4 regions of the Lysobacter sp. Root983 genome follow, and region 1 is predicted to be linked to each of the others. Evidence: predicted binding sites of a transcription regulator. Region 1 holds the regulator's gene; each other region holds the start of a gene.
The links. The regulator sigma-54, encoded in region 1, starts transcription at its own class of promoters, with help from an activator protein. The targets are predictions, from matches to a motif close to TGGCACGNGCNTTGC.

Region 1 (5,021 bases):
CGTGTTCGAGATCGAGGGGCAGGCCCTGGCCGCGGTCGCCGCACGCATCGACGGCGCCTTCACCGCGGCCTGCCGGTTGATGCTGGAAGCGCGCGGGCGGGTGGTCTGCACCGGCATGGGCAAGTCCGGTCACGTCGCGCGCAAGATCGCCGCCACCCTGGCCTCTACCGGCACCCCGGCCTTCTATGTGCACCCGGGCGAAGCCGGCCACGGCGACCTGGGCATGATCACCGACGCCGATATCGTGCTGGCCCTGTCCTACTCGGGCGAGAGCGACGAAGTGCTGATGCTGCTGCCGGTGCTCAAGCGCCAGGGCAACAAGCTGATCTCGATGACCGGCCGCGCCCAGTCGACCATGGCGCGCGAGTCCGACGTGCACCTGGACGTCAGCGTGCCGGCCGAGGCCTGCCCGCTGGCGCTGGCGCCGACCTCCAGCACCACCGCCTCGCTGGCGATGGGCGACGCGCTCGCGGTCGCCCTGCTGGAAGCGCGCGGCTTCACCGCCGACGATTTCGCCCGCTCGCATCCGGCCGGCGCGCTCGGCCGGCGCCTGCTGCTGCACATCACCGACATCATGCACGCCGGCGACGACGTGCCGCGCATCGCGGCCGACGCCAGCGTGAGCGAGGCGCTGGTGGAAATGAGCCACAAGCGCCTGGGCATGACCGCGGTGGTCGACGACGGCGGACGCCTGCTCGGTCTGTACACCGACGGCGACCTGCGCCGCACCCTCGACGACCCAGGCGTGGACCTGCGTTCGACCCGGATCGTCGAAGTCATGACCCGCGCGCCCAAGACCATCGGCCCCGAGGCCCTGGCGGTGGAAGCCGCGCAGCTCATGGAAACCCACAAGATCAGTGGCCTGCTGGTGGTGGACGCTGAACAACGCGTGGTCGGCGCCCTCAATATTCATGACTTGTTGCGCGCTAGAGTGGTTTAAAGGCTGAGATTGGGGATTCGAGATTCGGGATTCGCCAACCGATCACATTCCACTATGACGCTCGCCCAATCCCGAATCCCAAATCCCGAATCCCTGCTCTGATGCCCTATAGCCACCTCAACGACTACCCCGCCGAAATCCGCGAACGCGCCGCCCGGATCCGGCTAGCCTGCTTCGACGTCGACGGCACCCTGACCGACGGCCGCCTGATCTTCGACAGCGAGGGCAGCGAACTCAAAGCCTTCCACGTCCACGACGGCCAGGGCCTGGTGCTGCTGCGCAAGGCGGGCATCGCGGTGGCCTTCGTGACCGCGCGCGCCAGCACCATCGCCGAGCAGCGCGCGGCCGAACTCGGCCTGGAGGCGCATACCCGCGTCGCCGACAAGCTGGCCTGCGTGCGCGAGATCGCGCAGCGCCTGGGCCTGGGCCTGGACGAGGTCAGCTTCATGGGCGACGACCTGCCCGATCTGCGCGCGATGGCCCACGTCGGCCTCGCGGTCGCGCCCGCCAACGCCCACCCCTGGGTACGCGAGCGCGTGCACTGGCGCACCGGCGCCCAGGGCGGCTGCGGCGCCGGCCGCGAGCTGTGCGACCTGCTGCTGGCCGCGCAGGGCCACGCCGAGCGCCTGCTGGCGCAGGTGCTGGAATGAGCTGGCGTGGCCTGATCACCGCCTTCCTGGTGCTGGGCGCGCTCGCCAGCGGCTGGGCGCTGTGGTCGCAACGCAACAAGGACCACGGCGGTCCGGCCGCCGGCGGGCGCTCGGACTACGTGCTCAACGATTTCGAAGTGGTGGTGCTGGACAAACAGGGCAAGGAATCCTTCACCCTGCGCGCGCCCAAGCTGACGCGCGACCCCAACGTCAAGACCATGGACATCGCCACCCCGACCTTCCTGATCCCGCCCACCGGCGAAGCCGGCGGCGGCGCCTGGGAAGTACGCTCCAAGGCCGCCTGGGTCAGCGCCAAGGCCGACGAGGTGCGCCTGCGCGGGGCGGTCAAGGCCGACAGCACCAACGCCGGCGGCAAGCCGATCAGCATCACCTCCGAAGAACTGAACGTGTTCCCCGACACGAACAAGGCGACTTCGGCGGTTCCGGTTAAGGTGGTTCAGCCGGGCACTATAATGACCGGCTCGGGATTGCAGGCCGATCTCGATACCAAGAACGTCAACATCCCCAACGTCAAGGTCCGCTATGAAGCGAAAGCCCGCTAAGCAGGTGCTGTGCCTGATCGTCGCCCTGCTGGCGGCCGCCGTGGCGCATGCGCGTTCTTCGGACCGCAACCAGCCCATGGACGTCGGCGCCGACCACAGCAACTGCTCGGTCGCCAGCGACACCGGCCCCTGCGTGCTCACCGGCAACGTCAAGATCGTCCAGGGCACCCTGGTCATCAACGCCGCCAAAGCCGACATCAAGCGCGCCGACGGCGACATCAGCTACGTCGCCCTGACCGGCTCGCAGGTGACCTTGAAGCAGCAGCTCGACGACGGCTCGCCGTTCAACGGCCGCGCCAACAAGGTCGACTACGACATGCCCAAGGACACCGTGATCCTCACCGGCAACGCCTATGTCGACAAGGCCGGCGACACGATCAAGAGCGAGCGCATCGTCTACAACATGAAGACCGGCCAGATCGAGAGCGGCGGCACCGGCGGCCGCGTGAACCTGCGCCTGCAGCCCAAGGGCAAGCCCGCCGCGCCGGCCAAGGGAGGCCGCTGATGCTGGTCGCCCGCGGCCTGCGCAAGGCCTACCGTTCGCGCGAAGTGGTGCGCGATTTCGGCCTGACGCTGGACGCCGGCGAAGTGGTCGGCCTGCTCGGCCCCAACGGCGCCGGCAAGACCACCTGCTTCTACATGATCGTCGGCCTGGTCCCGGCCGACGCCGGCCAGATCGTGCTGGACGGCAAGGACATCACCAGCGAGCCGATGTACGCGCGCGCCAAGTACGGCGTGGGCTATCTGCCGCAGGAACCCTCGGTGTTCCGCAAGCTCAGCGTGGCCGACAACCTGCGCCTGGTGCTGGAACTGCGCGAGGACCTGGACCGCAACGGCCGCGAGCGCGAGCTGGCCAACCTGATGGACGAGCTGCAGGTGAGCCACGTCGCCGAGCAGATCGGCGCCAGCCTGTCCGGCGGCGAACGCCGCCGCGTCGAAATCGCGCGCGCGCTGGCCGCCAAGCCGCGGCTGATGCTGCTGGACGAGCCCTTCGCCGGCGTCGACCCGATTTCGGTCGGCGAGATCCAGCGAATCGTGCGCCACCTCAAGAATCGCGGCATCGGCGTGCTGATCACCGACCATAACGTGCGCGAGACCTTGGGCATTTGCGACCGGGCGTATATCCTCAACGAAGGCGGCGTGCTCGCGCAGGGGGCTCCGGACGCGCTGCTGGCCAATCCCGACGTCCGTCGCGTATACCTGGGCGAAACCTTCCGCCTGTAACCTTAGCTCGATTGCGCAGGGTTCCAGTCGGCGTTTCCGCCACATTCTGGAACACGCGTGCGGCCGCCAGCCCTATCAGGTCGCGTTAGACACCGAGCATGAAGCCCCGCCTCCAAGCCTCGCTAGGTCAACAGCTGGTGATGACGCCGCAATTGCGTCAGGCCATCCGTCTGTTGCAGCTATCGGCGGTGGAACTGGAAGCCGAACTGGTCACCGCGGTGGAGAGCAATCCACTGCTGGACTGGACCGAGACTGCGATCAGCGTCAGCAACGGCGCCGACGGCGGCAGCGTCGGCGACGAGCGCGAGAGCGCGCCGGAGTCCTCCGGCGAGGACCACCGCGACGCCCTGCCGCCGGAGGCCGATTGGGGCACCAGCGACGGCGAGCCCTGGTACCAGCGCATCGGCCCCTCCGATCAGGACGACGACGGCCCGGTCGCCGAACAGGTCGCCGACGCCGACACCCTGCACGACCACCTGCTGTGGCAGCTGCACCTGAGCCCGCTGACCGCGCGCGACCGCCTGATCGGGGTATCCCTGATCGAGGCCATCGACGACGACGGCTACCTGCGCGAGCCGCTGGACGCGATCGCCGCCTCGCTGGGCCCGGCGATCGACGCCGGCGTGGACGAGCTGACCACGGTGCTGCACCAGATCCAGCGCTACGACCCGGTCGGGGTCGGCGCGCGCTCGCTGGGTGAGTGCCTGCGCCTGCAGCTGAGCCAATTGCCCGTCGAAACCCCCGGACGCGAACTCGCCAACAGCCTGGCCAACGGGCCGCTGGAGCGCCTGCCCAAGGTCGGCGTGGCCGGGCTGGCGGCCGAGCTCAAGCTCGAGGTCGCAGAGGTCGAGACCGCGGTGCAACTGCTGCGCTCGCTGGACCCGCGCCCGGGCGCCCAGATCGGCGCGATCGCGGCCGACACCTATGTCGCTCCCGACGTGGTGATCTGGCGCCAGCACGGGCTGTGGCGGGTCGCCCTGGCCGACGGCATGCGCCCGCGGGTGTCGATCCACCGCGGCTACGAGGGCATGATCCGCCACGCCAGCGCGGCCGACGCCAGTTATCTGCGCGGCCACCTGCAGGAGGCGCGCTGGCTGCTCAAGAGCCTGGAAGCGCGCGGCGACACCCTGCTCAAGGTCACCCGCTGCCTGCTCAAGCAGCAGGCCGCGTTCCTGGAATTCGGCGACAGCGCCCTGCGCCCGCTGACCCTGCGCGAGGTCGCCAACGAGATCGGCCTGCACGAATCCACGGTCTCGCGCGCGATCTCGCGCAAGTACGCGCGCACCCCGCGCGGCACCGTGCCGCTGCGCGCCTTCTTCGCCTCCGGCATCGACACCGGTTCCGGCGGCGAGGCCTCCAGCACCGCGATCCAGGCCATGATCCGGCGCCTGATCGAGGCCGAGAACCCGCGCAAGCCGCTGTCCGACGCGCGCCTGGCCGAAACCCTCAAGGCCACTGGCGTGCCGGTGGCGCGCCGTACGGTAGCCAAGTACCGCGAGGCGATGAGCATCCCGTCGTCGCAGGATCGGGTGCGGATGGCCTGAGGGCCAGGTTGTAGCTTGGGCCTAGCCCGAAGCCCCTCAGGCCGCCCTCATCCGCCCTTCGGGCACCTTCTCCCGCAGGCGGGAGAAGGGAGATCAAGTG
Region 2 (5,021 bases), on a different contig from region 1:
TATTCATGATCGTTCAGCTCACGAAAAGGGCGGGTGAAATCCGCCCCTCAGCTACCCGACGGCATCAACAGCAGCAGCGCCGCGCCCAGTGCGAAGCGGTAGTAGGCGAACACGGTGAAGCGGTGGCTCTGGATGTAGTGCAGCAGCCACTTCACCGCCACGAACGCGGTCACCGCCGAGGCCGCGAACGCGACCGCCAGCGCGGTCCAGTCCTCGTTGGCCGCCGCCGGCGTGCCGATCACGTCCAGCAGCTCGTAGGCGGTGGCCGCGAACATGGTCGGAATGCCGACCAGGAACGCGAATTCGGTCGCCGCCGCGCGGCTGGTGGTGCCCGCAAGCAAGGCCACGAAGATGGTCGCGCCCGAGCGCGAGGTGCCCGGGAACACGCCGGCGATCACCTGCGCCACGCCGACCAGGATCGCCACCGTCCAGGTGATGTTGGTGCGCTCGCCCAGCGTCTGCGCGCGCTTGGCCGCGTAGTGTTCGGCCAGCAGCATCCAGACGCCGCCCAGCACCAGCGCCCAGGCGATCGGCAGCACCTTGTCGGGCAACTCGAAGCCCAGTTTCTTGACCACGATGCCGAGCACCGCGGTCACGCCGAAGGCGACGATCAACTTGAGCAGGTAGTCGCGGTTCTCGCGCTGCATGAAACCGGTCGCCAGCTGCCACAGGCGCTGGCGATAGATCAGCACCACCGCCAGGATCGCGCCGGCCTGGATCGAGATGTTGAACAGGTCGGAGCGGTGCCCCAGCCAGTGCTGCGCGATCAGCAGGTGTCCGGTGCTGGAAATCGGCAGGAATTCGGTGATGCCTTCGATGATGCCGAGCAGCAGCGCGGCGAGCAGATCGGTCATTGGACGGCCGGGATTCGGGATTTGGGATAGGGGATTCGTGCAGCGGCGGGTGCAGCGGTAACGAGCAGCTCAAAGCGGTAGCACCAAATTGGTGCGAATACTTAGATTTACGCACCACAATAGGTCATTGCTGCGGTGCGTCAGGCTTTAATTCTATATAAATCAATTTCTTAAGAACAGTAGGAACTTGGCACGCTGCTTGCTTTAGCTAGTAAGCAGGCGGCTCCACGCCCTGAAGTTTTGCACGAATCCCCCTTCCCGAATCTCTAATCCCGGACCCTAATCCATGTCCCTCGAACACGTCGAAAAGCTCATCAAGGACCACAAGGTCGAATTCGTCGATCTGCGCTTCACCGACATGCGCGGCGTCCAGCATCACGTGACCTTCCCCAAGTCCATCGTCGAGCCGGCGCTGTTCGAGGACGGCAAGATGTTCGACGGCTCCTCGATCAGCGGCTGGAAGGGCATCAACGAGTCGGACATGATCCTGCTGCCCGATTCGACCACCGCCTTCCTGGATCCGTTCACCGCCGATCCGACCCTGGTGCTGACCTGCGACATCCTCGACCCGGCGACCATGCAGGCCTACTCGCGCGATCCGCGCGGCGTCGCCAAGCGCGCCGAGGCCTACCTCAAGTCCAGCGGCGTCGCCGATCAGGCCTTCTTCGGCCCGGAGCCCGAGTTCTTCATCTTCGACTCGGTGCGCTACGCCAATGAAATGGGCCACACCTTCTTCCACATCGATTCGGAAGAAGCGGCCTGGAACTCGGGCAAGGAATACGAAGGCGGCAACAGCGGCTACCGTCCGGGCGTGAAGGGCGGTTACTTCCCCGTCGCTCCGCTGGACTCGCTGCACGACATCCGCGCCGAGATGTGCAAGACCCTGGAGCAGGTCGGCATCGAAGTCGAGGTGCACCACCACGAAGTCGCCAACGCCGGCCAGTGCGAGATCGGCACCAAGTTCAACTCGCTGGTCGCCAAGGCCGACGAGCTGCTGACGATGAAGTACATCATCAAGAACGTCGCCCACCGCAACGGCAAGACCGCGACCTTCATGCCCAAGCCGATCGTCGGCGACAACGGCAGCGGCATGCACGTGCACCAGTCCTTCGCCAAGGGCGGCGTCAACCTGTTCAGCGGCGACGGCTACGGCGGCCTGTCGCAGCTGGCGCTGTGGTACATCGGCGGCGTGTTCAAGCATGCGCGCGCGATCAACGCCTTCACCAACTCCGGCACCAACAGCTACAAGCGCCTGGTGCCGGGCTTCGAAGCGCCGGTGATGCTGGCCTACTCGGCCCGCAACCGTTCGGCCAGCTGCCGCATTCCCTACGTGGCCAACCCGAAGGCGCGCCGCATCGAAATGCGCTTCCCCGATCCGATCCAGTCGGGCTACCTGACCTTCGCCGCGCTGATGATGGCCGGCCTGGACGGCATCAAGAACCAGATCGACCCGGGCGCGCCCAGCGACAAGGACCTGTACGACCTGCCGCCGGAAGAGGAGAAGGGCATTCCGACCGTCTGCCATTCGCTCGACCAGGCCCTGGAAGCGCTGGACAAGGACCGCGACTTCCTCAAGGCCGGCGGCGTGTTCACCGACGACTTCATCGACAGCTACATCGCGCTGAAGATGCAGGAAGTGACCAAGTTCCGCGCTGCGACCCATCCGTTGGAATACCAGATGTACTACGCCGTCTAACGCGCGCCAGGGACGGCGGCTCGCGCCGCCGTCCCGCGTTGCCGCACCGCAGTCAGGAGCACCGATGCAGATCCGCGCAGGCGAACTGGACCATCCCGAGGTGATCGCGCTGTTGCGCGAACACCTGCAGGGCATGGCCCAACTGTCGCCGCCGGAGAGCATCCACGCGCTGGACCTGGACGGACTGCGGCGGCCGGAGATCAGTTTCTGGAGCGCCTGGCGGGACGGGCAATTGCTCGGCTGCGGCGCGCTCAAGCAGCTCGATGCCGGGCACGGCGAGATCAAATCGATGCGCACGGTTTCGCGGCATTTGCGCAAGGGCGTGGCGGCCGCGATGCTGGATCATCTGATCGACGAGGCAGGGCGGCGCGCCTATCGGCGGCTGAGCCTGGAGACGGGTTCGATGGACGGCTTCGAGCCGGCGCGCAGGCTCTATGCGCGCTACGGCTTCGAACCCTGCGGACCCTTCGCGGACTACGTCGACGACCCCAACAGCGTCTTCATGAGCAAGCACCTGTAGACGCACCCGACGGCCCGTGGCGAAAGCTACGGGCCGTTCGCTTTTCAGTCCACCACCACAACCAGGAGGTCTCAACGACGGGCTCGCCCCGCCGCAAGGCGACTGCGTCCGAAAAAAAGCCCGGGCCGTGACGAAACGCCCGCGCCGCAACAGCACGAAGCACTGACCGGGGAGGGGCCACCGCTTATGAGGAGCCTGCGTCATGTCGTCTCGTACCAACGCCTGCACCACCGCGACCGCGCACGCCGCGCTCGCTCTGTCCGTGTTCGCCGCTTGCCTGGGCGCACCGGCACTCGCGCACGCCGGTACCTCGGGTTCGGTGAGCTTGACCAGCGATTACATTTTTAGGGGAGTGTCGCAGACCAACCAGGAGCCGGCCCTGCAGGGCGGCATCGAATACGCCGCCGACAGCGGCTTCTACGCCGGCGCCTGGGGCAGCAACGTCAGTTGGCTGTCCGACACCGTCGTCGTCGGCGACGACATCTCCAGCAGCCTGGAGCTGGACGCCTACGCCGGTTACCGCGGCAAGGCCGGCGACATCTTCGCCTACGACATCGGCGCCTTGTACTACTGGTATCCGGGCGACTACCCGGGCGGCTTCAACAGCCCGAACACCGCCGAGTTCTATGTGGGCGCCACCGTCACGCCGGTGGAGACCGTCGCCCTGGGATTGAAGTACTCCCACGCCCTCACCGATCTGTTCGGCTACGCCGATTCGGACGGCAGCGGCTATCTGGACGCCTCGGTCAACTGGACCTTCCAGCCCGGCTGGACCTTGAACCTGCACGGCGGCAAGCAGTGGATCAAGAACAACGACGCCTACGAATACACCGACTGGAAAGTCGGCGTGACCAAGGCCTTCGACCACGGGTTCTCGATCGCCGCCGCCTACACCGACACGGATGCGGAGCAGGCGCTCTACACCAACGCGCACGGCAACGACATCGCCGGCGACGCGTTCACCCTCACCCTCACCAAGGCGTTCTGATGCGCCAACGCACCTACGGAGCTGCGAGATGAAACTGATCACCGCCATCATCCGGCCGTTCAAGCTCGACGAAGTGCGCGAGGCGCTGACCGAGGTCGGCGTTTCCGGCATCACCGTCACCGAGGTCAAGGGCTTCGGACGGCAAAAGGGACACACCGAGCTGTACCGCGGCGCCGAGTACGTCGTCGATTTCCTGCCCAAGCTGAAGATCGAATGCGCGGTCCCCGAGGGCCTGCTCGAGGCCGCGCTGGAAGCGATCCAGAACGCCGCGCGCACCGGCAAGGTCGGCGACGGAAAGATCCTTGTGCTGCCGGTAGAGAGCGCGGTGCGCATCCGCACCGGCGAACTCGACGACGACGCCCTCTGACCCTGACGCGAGATCCGATATGAAGACGCATGCATTGAAGTCCCGCTCGCGCGAGCGGTCGTTGCCAACCCTGGCCCTGGGCGCGCTGCCCCTGGCCGCCCTGCTGGCTCCGCTGGCGGCGCGCGCGCAGGACGCCGCCGCCGCGGTCGAGCCGGTGGTCGACAAGGGCGACGTCGCCTGGATGCTGACCTCGACCCTGCTGGTGCTGTTGATGACCGTGCCCGGCCTGGCCTTGTTCTACGGCGGCCTGGTGCGCTCCAAGAACGTGCTGTCGGTGCTGATGCAGGTGCTGGCGGTGTTCTCGCTGATCGTGCTGTTGTGGGTGGCCTACGGCTATTCGCTGGCGTTCGGCGGCGGCGGCCCCTGGATCGGCACCTTCGACAAGCTGTTCCTGGCCGGCGTGAACAAGGAAACCCTGGCCGCGACCTTCACCGCCGGCGTGGCCTTGCCGGAGTACGTGTTCGTCGCCTTCCAGTCGACCTTCGCCGGCATCACCGGCGCGCTGATCGTCGGCGCCTTCGCCGAGCGCATCAAGTTCTCGGCGGTGCTGCTGTTCTCGGCGCTGTGGTTCACCTTCGCCTACCTGCCGATCGCGC
Region 3 (5,021 bases), on a different contig from region 1:
CAGCCTGGTCCAGCGCCTGCTGACTCAGGCCCGCGTCCTGGCCGACTACCTGGGCACCCTGCTGCTGCCGTATGCGCCGCGCATGGGGCTGTACACCGACGACTTCGCAACCTCGACCGGCCTGCTGTCGCCGCCGTCGACGTTGTTGTGCCTGGCACTGTTGGCCGCGATCAGCCTCGCGGCGATCGCGCTGCGCAAGCGCGCACCCAGCCTGTTCGCCGGCTGGTTTTTCTTCCTGGTCGCGCACAGCGTGGAGTCGAGCTTCCTGCCGATCGAAATGTACTACGAGCACCGCAACTACCTGCCCTCGATCGGCATCTTGCTGGCGGTGGCCGGACTGGGTGCGCTGGTGCCGCGCCGCGCCGCGCCGGCGCAGGGTCCGAACCGCCTGGCCCTGGCTGCCGTCGCCGGCCTGGCGGCGGTGCTCGCCTTCGCCACCCTGGGCCGCGCCCTGGTCTGGCGCCACTACGACACCATCGTGATGCAGGCGCTGAAGTTCCACCCGGACTCCATGCGCGCCCACCTGGATCTGTCGACGCTGGCGCTGCTGGGCGGCAACTACGACGAGAGCGAGCGCCTGTTGTCTCATTTGGCGAAAAGCCCGACGCCGCGCAACCGCCTGATGGCCAATCTCAATCTGATCACCACCCAGTGCCTGCGCAACGGTAAGGCCGAGCGAGCCCTGCTGCAGCGCGCGCTAGCCGATGCGCAGCCGCAGCTGACGATCTTCGAGTCGCAAACCTTGATGCAGATGGCGAAGATCGCCGGCAAGGGCTGCGGCGAGGTGAGCCTGCTGGATATGGCGCAGACCACGGAAAAGCTGCTCGATGCGGCGCATGCGCAGCCCGAGCACCTGCGCTCCAAATGGGTGACCCGCGCGATCGCGGCCGAGTTCTACGCGCGCGCGCGGCGCTGGCAGCAGGCCGAAGCGCAGGCCGCACTGGCCTGGCGGCCGGGCGCGGATTTCGCGGTCGGCGAGATGCTGGTGCGCCTGTACGTGCAGAACAACAAGCTGCCCGAAGCCGAGCGCACGTATGCGAGCCTGCAGGCGCAGACCCGGCCTTACGACGGCATCGGGCAGAAGTACCTGCGCGAACTGCGCAAGGCCATCGACGATCGGCGCCGGCGCGGCGCCGCCCCGCGCGCGCCCGAAGCCGCCGCCAATCCGGGGCCGTAGCGCGCCGCGGCCGCTTTCCGTTCGTCCGCGACGAACGGCCGCAGTAAGTTGCCAGGCTGCGTCATATGCCGACGTAGCAGGCGTCGCCTGGCGAGCCGCCATGGCCTGAACGGCGCCACGATCATGACCGCCGTCACATGCCTGGACTTGGCATGCTCCTTGCTCAGGTACTGATTCAGGGGGGATCGTTGCCGTCGCCGGACGCAGTCCGGGTGGCGCCGACCCGAATCGAGCTCACTGGAGAGGGTCCATGAACAAGCGCAACGCCGGGGGTTTCACCCTCATCGAACTCATGATCGTGATCGCCATCCTGGGCATCCTGATCGCCATCGCGCTGCCGGCCTATCAGGATTACTCGATCCGCACCAAGAATACCGAATGCCTGCACATCTCGGCTGGCGCCAAGCTCGCCGTCGCCGAAACCGCGCACTCCGCCGAAGGCCTCAACAACATCACCGCCACCAGCACCGGCTTCTCCTTCACCGGCAGCGACTACTGCGCGACCGTGGAAGTGATGCCCGGCGGCACCGTGCGTTCGGTGACGCGCAGCACCGGCGGTCCCGTCACCACGTTCGAACTCGACCCGGAAAGCACCCAGAACAGCGGCCGCATCGAGTGGACCTGCACCGCCTCCGGTCAGGACAACGATTCGCAGCTGCCGGCCGAGTGCCGCGGCTGATAGCCCGCAACCCGTTCCGCATCGCCCGACGGCCGCGCAATGCGGCCGTCGGCGCGTTTGAGGCTGGCGTTCCGCAATCGTGTCGCCGCGCTGGACAGCGCGAACGGCGATGACGCAGGATCGCCTCGCCGCTACGCAACCCCTTCCCTACCACGCCCACTACGCGCCCTCCGGCGACGGGTCGGCCACTTCGGTGCAGCCGATCATGCGATTCGACGCTTCCGCACAGCCCGCCACCTCCCTCGCTTCGCCGCTCGGCGCCGGTCCTGCGCGCGCGGCCGCGATCGGTCTGGCCCTGCTCGCGCTGACCACTCTGGCGATCTACTGGCGCGGACTCAGCGGCCCCTTCCTGCTCGACGATGGCGTCACCTTTCCGGTCATCGAGCGCTGGCTTGCCGGTCAGGCGACCTTCGCCGAGGCGGTGTTGGGGCGCGGTTCGCCCTGGGCCGGACGGCCGGTAGCGATGGCCAGCTTCGCCTTGAGCGCGACACTGGGCGGCGTCGCACCGTTCTCGTTCAAGCTCGGCAACCTGATCGTCCATCTGCTGTGCGGCCTGCTGGTCTGGCAACTGCTGCGCCGCCTGCTTGCGCTGGATCCGCGCCTGAACGCGCGAGCACCGATGCTGGCGACGATCGCCAGCGCGATCTGGCTGCTGCACCCGATCCAGGTCAGCACCGTGCTGTACTCGGTGCAGCGTATGGCCCAGCTAAGCACGCTGCTGGTACTGGGAGCGGTACTGGCCTATCTGATCGCACGCCAGGAAATCGCCGCCGGCCAGCTCAGGCCGGCGCGATCGAAGCTGTTTCTGACCTTCCCGCTGCTGGTGCTGCTGGGCCTGCTCAGCAAGCAGAACGCGGCGGTGGCGCCGTTGCTCTGCGCGGTCATCGAATGGGCCTGCTTCAAACGCGATGGCGCTGCGGCACGGCCGGTGCGCGCCTTCTTCGGTCTGTTCCTGTTCGCGCCGGCGCTGCTGGTACTGATCTCGCTGCTGGTCGCGCCGCAATGGCTGCTCGGCGGCTATTCGGAATGGGATTTCACTCTGTCTCAGCGTCTGCTCAGCGAACCGCGTGCGCTGATGGCCTACCTGGGCCATATCGCCCTGCCATACGGGCCCGCGCTGGGTGTATACACGGACGACTTCGCGCGCTCGACCGGTTTGCTATCGCCGATCGCCACGCTCAACTCGATCATCGCCCTGACCGCGATCAGCATCGCGGCTTGGGCCTGGCGGGCGTCGGCGCCCAGCGCCTGTCTGGGCTGGTTCTTCTTTCTCGCCGCGCACGCGGTGGAATCCACGTTTCTGCCGGTCGAGCTGTACTACGAGCACCGCAACTATCTGCCCCTAGTAGGCCTGGCACTGGCGGTGGTCGGGCTTACCGCGCTGCTGCCGGAGAGGTTGCGCTCAGGCCCGGCCTATCGCGCGCAGTTGTTGAGCGTGGCGGCCTTGGCGGTGGTCGCGCTCTCCGCGATCACCTACTCGCGCGTGTCGGTCTGGCAGCGCATGGATACCATCGCGGCCGAAGGCCTGCGCGAGCACCCGCATTCGCTGCGCGCGCTCTACGACCAGAGCGGCGTACTGCTGGCACGCGGCGACCTGCGCGGCAACGTCGCGCTGATGGAGTCGCTGGCCGCCAGTCCCGACCCGCGTCGACGCTGGCTGGGCCGCGTCAATCTGATCACCGCGCGCTGCCGCGCGGGTCTGCCTTCCGACCCCGGTGCGCTGGCCGCGATAGCGGCGCAGGCACCGCCCAGCGCCACCGTCTTCGAGATCCAAGCGCTGCGGCTGCTGGGCCGCTTCAACGCGGCGCGTGGCTGCGGTCTGGAGTCGCGCGAGGTAGCCGATACCGTCGTGCGCACCCTGGCGGCCACATCCACGCAACCGGAATCGTCGCGACCGAAGTGGCTCACGCGCCTGCTCGCCGCCGAAATCTACGCCGGCATAGGCGATCTGGGCGCCGCACAAACCCAAGCCGAGATCGCGTGGACCGCCAGCGGCGACCTGCCCACGGGCACGCTGCTGGCCAAGATCCTGGCAGCGCGCGGCGCCCGCGACGACGCCGCCCGACTGCTGGCCGAACTCGATCGACGCATGAAGCCCTACGACAGCCGCGGCCAATCCGAGCTCGCCGCGATTCGCCAGATGTTGGCCGCGCCCGCGCGCTGATGCGCCTGGCGAGTGCAGGCGCGTGCGCCGCGCCACAAATCGCGCGCGCCCGCTACTGGCGACGCGAGGCTATGCGCTACAGTCGCCGCGGGGACTCGACCGGACGCGCCATGACCGCTGCAGCGACCACCGCGACGGTGGCGATTACTCTCGAAACGCACCGCGCCCCGACGGGCGCCTGCCACCTGCACGCACGCTCGGACCTCACATTCCATGTCGCGGCCTAAGGGGCTGAGCACCGACCTGCGCGCGCACTGGGACCTGGCGCGTTGGCTGCTGCTGGGCGCGGCCGTGGCCACCGTGGCGCTGTACTGGAGCGGCTTGAACGGGCCGTTCCTGTTCGACGACGCGGCCAACCTGGCGCCGCTGCGGCCCTGGTACAACGGCCAGCTCGATTGGCGCCAGGTGGTGCTGGGCCAGGACGGACTGATCGATTCGCGGCCGGTGTCCATGCTCAGCTTCCTGCTCACGGCGGGACTCGGCGGTCCCGGCCCGTTGTCGTACAAGCTCGGCAATTTACTGCTCCATCTGCTGTGCGGCCTGCTCGCGTTCCGGCTGCTGCGCCGTGCGCTGAGCGAAGACTCGGCGCTAGCGCCGCAAGCACGCCTGCTCGCGGCCGCCGCGGTCGCGCTATGGCTGCTGCATCCGATTCAGGTCAGCACCGTGCTGTACGCGGTGCAGCGCATGGCCCAGCTCGGCGCGTTGTTCGCGCTGGGCGCGACCCTGGCCTATCTGGCCGCGCGACGACGCTGGACCGGCGGACATACGCGCTCGGCATGGCTATTGCTGTTCCTGGCATTTCCGCTGCTGCTCGCCGCCGGCGTGCTCAGCAAGCAGAATGCGGCGGTCGCGCCCCTGCTGTGCCTGGTGCTGGAACTGGCGTATTTCCGCGGTCCGCGTCCTCCGGCGATCAAGCTGTTCTTCGGCGTGTTCGTAGCGCTGCCGGTCGCGGCCGCGCTAGCGTCGCTGGCGTTCGCGCCGGACTTGCTGCTGGGCGGCTA
Region 4 (5,021 bases), on a different contig from region 1:
GCCCAGGCCGACCTCGTTGCGTTGGGCGACGCTGCGGTCGCCCTGGAAATCGGCCCAGCGCCGGCCGCTGCGCGCGAGCAGGCGCCAGCGATCGTCGATCAAGGGCGTGGCGACTTCGACGCCGTACTCGCGGTCGCGGTTGCCCAGCGGCGAAGCGCCGCCGCCGTCGCGGTTGCGTCCGCCGGCCGCGTACACGCGCGCCTGCCAGCCGCGGCGCATGTCCCAGTTGCGGTCCATCGAGCGCACGTGGGCTTCGTTGGGGTAGCGCGCCAGCAACTGGTCGTGGATCGGTCGGGCCAGGTCGTAGCGCTGCAGCGTGGACAGGGTTTCGACCTGGCCGATGCGCGCCTCGACATTGCGCTCGTCCAGGGTGCTGGCGATCGAGAAGCGCTCCAGCGCGCGGCTGGGCCAGCCGCGGAACATATAGATGGAGCCCAAGGACGCTTGCAGATCGGCGTTGTTGGGGCCGATCGCCGCCAGCGGCTCCAGCATCGCCTGGGCGCCAGGCTGGTCCTCGCCGAAGGCGCGCGCCAGGGCGTAGTTGGTCTCGGCGTCGTAGCGTTGCCAGTTCTCGTAGCCGCGGCGCGCGCCGGGCGCGTGCGGCCAGGGCGCGCGCGCCTCGACCAGCCCGCGCAGCAGCGGCAGGGCCAGGTCGTAGCGTTCGCGTTCCAGATGCGCATAGCCGAGCTGGATCGGCAGGTCGGGGTCGTCGGGGTCGGCCTGCACCGCGCGCTCCAGCGCGATCGCGGCCTCGTCGGGGCGGCGCAGGGTCAGCAGCGAATCGCCGACCGCGCCCAGGGCATAGCCCGGCACCGGGCGGCCGCTGTTTTCCAGGCGACGGTATTCGTCGGCGACTTCCTGATGGCGGCCGAGCCGGTTGAGCACGACCAGGCGGTCGTAGGCCAGGCTGGCCGGCTCCGGCGTGCCGGCGCTGGCGAGCTGCGCACGGTAGGCGTCGATGGCGGCGTCGGCCGCGCGCGCCTCTTCCAGGCGGGTGGCCTCGTCGACCGCGTAGGCCTTGCTCCAGACGATGCGCCGGGCCAGGCCGGCGGCGTTGAGGTCGGCGGCTTGTTCGGCGCTGAACAGTTCCGGGCGCGCCAGGTACAGGGTGCGCGCGCGGTCGCGGGCGCCGATGTCGGCCAGGGTCAGCACCCGCAGGCGGTACAGATCCGCGTCGGCGCGGTGCACCGCGAGATGGCGTTCGATCAAGGACAGCGCTGCCAGCCAATCGCGGTCGGCGCGCAGTCGTTCGATCTGGGCGTAGGGGATCTCGGCCGCAGATTGACCCTCAGCGGCAGCTACTGACGTGATGTGTAAGGTTCCACCGGCCAAGACCAAGGCCAGGGACAACGTAAGTCGATGTAAAGACGGCATGGATGGTCCGTATCCCGTATGACTGAAGGGGGCGGGGCGGCCCCAGGGGGATGGACTCAGAGAAAGTGTGATCTGAGTCACGAAGTTGGGACGCAAAGTCTGTGCCACCGCGATGCATCTCGACGCGATTGTTCATGTACGACAGTCACTTAGCGGCCGGAGCCCTCCGTAGCGGGGCTTGAGGTCGAATCCGGGGCCGAAACAGTGGATCGGCCGGGCGAGGCATCGACGGGCCAAAAAAAACCGGCACGAGGCCGGTTTGGGGGACAGGAGCAGAACCTGTCAAAGCGGAGCCGCCTGTGCCGATCCTGGCCGGAGCGGATGGGCGGACCTGTCTGTTAGGGATGATCGCCACGGCCGATCCGTCGCATTCGGACCCGCGTCGGTGCGGTTGGCGATCCTCCATCGCGTACGGTCGGGCCGCTGGCGCGCCCGGCGCCGGCGACGATACCCGGACGCACAAGCAAGAGGCGCTCGGTGGGCCGGTGCTTGAGTCGTAACGGTGCGGTCTGCGCCAAACCGGGGGTGGAACGACAGATTCGGCAAAGTGGCGGCCGTCCGATGCCCGCCGGCCACGTCCTGCCGCACACGGCGGGCGCCCCTCTTGAGCGCTGCGGAGCGCATTGTTAGCGTCGCCCATCTCCGTTAAAGCAGGGAACACCCAGTGGCGAAACGCAGCGCGGTGGCTTGGGCGATCGTCGCCGGTTTGCTGTGCGGGGCCGCCAAGCCCGAGCCGGCAACGGACTATGCCGCGCTGTTCGAGCGGGTCTGGACCCGCGTCGATCAGAACTACTACGACCCCGGTTTCCACGGCGTGGACTGGCAGGAGGCCGGGCGCCGTTACCGCGCGCAGCTGCGCCAGGTCCGCGACGACGCGGCCTTCAAGGCCCTGGTGGCGCGCATGCTGGGCGAACTCAAGAGCTCGCATACCTCGCTGTCGGCGCCGAGCAAGAGCGGCGACCAGCGCCGCGGCATCGGCGCCCGTTTCGAGCTCGTGGACGGCGTGCAGACCGCGGTCGACGTCTCGTCGCTGAGTCCGGCATGGCGGCACGGCTTGCGGCCAGGCGACCAGTTGCTGGGTTCGCCGGACGATCTGCCCGGGCCGCTGGGCAGCCGTGCCGAGGTCGCGATCCGCGATTGCGCGGGCGGCGAGCGTCGCCTGAATGTCGAGCGCGTCGCGATGGGTTGGCCGCCGGAACATCCGGGCTGGCGCTGGACCCGCTACACGCCGCGCAGCGGCCTGGCGGTGGGCTATCTGCGCGTGGATCGCTTCGACGACGGCGCCGCCACGCTGGCCGATCAGGCCATGAGCGAACTGGCCGACACTCAGGCCCTGATCGTCGACCTGCGCCGCAACAGCGGCGGCAACACCTCGGCGCTGCGCTTGGCCAGCTATTTCATGCCCGCTGGCGAGACGCCGGTGCTGGGCCTGTTCGCACGCCCGTATCTGCAAAAACTGGGCCACGCGCCCAGCGCGGACGAGGTGCGCGCCGGCCCCAAGGTGGTCGGCGCCTACACCGACGAGGCGGTGTTCAAGGCCGTGTCCGAGCACGGCGGCGCGGCGGTATTCCATAGCGACGCCCTGGACGGCCGACGCTACGCCGGCCTGGTGCTGGTGCTGATCGACCACGAGACCGCCAGTTCCGGCGAAGGCTTCGCTTGGGTTCTGCGCCTGCACACGCCGGCCCGCTTCATCGGCCGCGCCAGCGCCGGCGAACTGCTCAGCGGCGAGCGTTTCGCGCTCGGCCAGGGTTGGAACCTGACCGTGCCGGTGCATGGCCTGTGGGGCGCCGACGGCCGCGACTTCGCCGATCGGCCGGTGCAGCCGGATCAGGCGGTGGCGTGGACGCGCGAGGACTACTGCAGCGGTCGCGATCCGGACCTGGAGGCGGCGATGCGGGCGGCGTCGGCCGTGCCGGAGGCGGCGAAGTAGCGCGCGCGGCCCGCCAGCACGGCACTGCGCATAGCAAAAAGGCCCTGAAGGTCCGCATCGCTGCGGCTTTCAGAGCCTTTGCTTTCAGCAGATTGGTCGGGGAGACAGGATTCGAACCTGCGACCTCTACGTCCCGAACGTAGCGCTCTACCAGACTGAGCTACACCCCGACAGCTGAGCCGACAATTCTAGCGACACCGATCGAGGCGAGCAAGAGGCAGGCCGCAATCCGTCGCGCGAGCCCGTGCAGGCGCTGTTCCGGGTGAGGGTGCGGCGTACGGGCGGAACGTTAAACTACGGGCCTTGCGTCCACCCGGCGCGCGCCGCAGCGCGCCGGGCCGGCGCGTCTTTCCTCCGGAGTCCCGCTTGATCAAGCCACGCACCCCGCCCGGCGTCATGGAGCTGCTGCCGCCCGACCAGATCGCGTTCCAGCGCATGCTCGATACGATCCGCCGCAATTTCGAGCGCTTCGGCTTCCTGCCGGTGGAAACCCCGGTCATGGAGCTGACCGAGGTGCTGTTGACCAAGAGCGGCGGCGAGACCGAACGCGAGGTGTATTTCGTCGAATCCACCGGTTCGCGCGCGAAGAACAACAAGGCCGAGGAGCGCGCCACGCCCGAACTGGCGCTGCGCTTCGACCTGACCGTGCCGCTGGCGCGTTACGTGGCCGAGCACGAGCACGACCTGGCGTTTCCGTTCCGCCGTTATCAAATGCAGCGGGTCTATCGCGGCGAACGCCAGCAAGCCGGCCGCTATCGCGAGTTCTACCAGTGCGATATCGACGTGGTGGGCAAGGATTCGCTCAGCGTGCGCTACGACGCCGAGTTGCCGGCGACGATCTACGCGGTGTTCTCCGAACTCGACATCGGTGCGTTCACCATCCAGCTCAACAATCGCAAGCTGCTGCGCGGCTTCTTCGAGGCCCAGGGCGTGGCCGATGCCGAGCTGCAGGCGCGGGTGCTGCGCGAGGTCGATAAGCTCGACAAGCGCGGCGCCGACTACGTGCGCGAAACCCTGACCGGCCCGGAGTTCGGTCTCAGCGCCGGGGCGGTTGCGACCATCCTGGATTTCGTAGGCGTACGTTCGACTTCGCACGCCGATGCGATGGCGCGTCTGGATGCGCTCGGCGAGGGTAACGACACCCTGCGCGAAGGCGTTGCGGAACTGCGCGAGGTGCTGGAACTGATCCGCGCGCTGGGCGTGCCGGAACAGAATTACGCGCTGAACTTCTCGATCGCGCGCGGCCTGGATTACTACACCGGTACCGTCTACGAGACCACGCTCAACGATTACCCGGGCCTGGGTTCGATCTGCTCGGGCGGGCGTTACGAAAATCTCGCCAGCAACTACACCAAGTCGCACTTGCCGGGGGTCGGCATCTCGATCGGTCTGACCCGCTTGTTCTATCAGTTGCAGAAGGCCGGCATCGTCAGCACCGCCGAAAGCACGGTGCAGGTGTTGGTCACCCAGATGGAGGACGCGCACCTGCCGCACTGCCTGGCGGTGGCCAACGAGCTGCGCCACGGCGGCCTCAACACCGAAGTGGTGATGGAGCCGTCCAAGCTGGGCAAGCAGTTCAAGTACGCCGATCGCGCGGGTATCCGCTTTGTGGTGGTGCTGGGCGAGAACGAGATCGCCAATGGCACCGCGACGGTCAAGGACCTGCGCCGCGAGGATCAGTTCGAAGTCGCGCGCGGCGATCTGGCGCGCACGC

Region 2: a site for sigma-54 is predicted at 1,043-1,057, ahead of glnA (type I glutamate--ammonia ligase). Genes of this name have one in related genera too.
Region 3: a site for sigma-54 is predicted at 1,326-1,340, ahead of ASE43_RS11335 (prepilin-type N-terminal cleavage/methylation domain-containing protein). Genes of this name have one in related genera too.
Region 4: a site for sigma-54 is predicted at 1,467-1,481, ahead of pgaA (poly-beta-1,6 N-acetyl-D-glucosamine export porin PgaA). Genes of this name have one in related genera too.

Annotation. Positions count from the first base shown of each region.
Region 1 is NZ_LMJO01000007.1:2-5,022, reverse strand. Features, by position in the region: gene ASE43_RS07365 (KpsF/GutQ family sugar-phosphate isomerase) at 1-940, shown strand, start outside; gene ASE43_RS07360 (HAD hydrolase family protein) at 1,042-1,590, shown strand; gene lptC (LPS export ABC transporter periplasmic protein LptC) at 1,587-2,153, shown strand; gene lptA (lipopolysaccharide transport periplasmic protein LptA) at 2,134-2,658, shown strand; gene lptB (LPS export ABC transporter ATP-binding protein) at 2,658-3,377, shown strand; gene ASE43_RS07340 (RNA polymerase factor sigma-54) at 3,476-4,921, shown strand.
Region 2 is NZ_LMJO01000018.1:57,321-62,341, forward strand. Features, by position in the region: gene ASE43_RS18955 (undecaprenyl-diphosphate phosphatase) at 48-854, opposite strand; gene glnA (type I glutamate--ammonia ligase) at 1,141-2,550, shown strand; gene ASE43_RS18965 (GNAT family N-acetyltransferase) at 2,615-3,070, shown strand; gene ASE43_RS18970 (TorF family putative porin) at 3,273-4,058, shown strand; gene ASE43_RS18975 (P-II family nitrogen regulator) at 4,087-4,425, shown strand; gene ASE43_RS18980 (ammonium transporter) at 4,517-5,021, shown strand, end outside.
Region 3 is NZ_LMJO01000012.1:877,041-882,061, reverse strand. Features, by position in the region: gene ASE43_RS11340 (hypothetical protein) at 1-1,177, shown strand, start outside; gene ASE43_RS11335 (prepilin-type N-terminal cleavage/methylation domain-containing protein) at 1,428-1,856, shown strand; gene ASE43_RS11330 (hypothetical protein) at 2,062-4,020, shown strand; gene ASE43_RS11320 (hypothetical protein) at 4,234-5,021, shown strand, end outside.
Region 4 is NZ_LMJO01000017.1:84,965-89,985, reverse strand. Features, by position in the region: gene pgaA (poly-beta-1,6 N-acetyl-D-glucosamine export porin PgaA) at 1-1,374, opposite strand, end outside; gene ASE43_RS16180 (S41 family peptidase) at 2,039-3,307, shown strand; tRNA gene ASE43_RS16175 (tRNA-Pro) at 3,401-3,477, opposite strand; gene hisS (histidine--tRNA ligase) at 3,674-5,021, shown strand, end outside.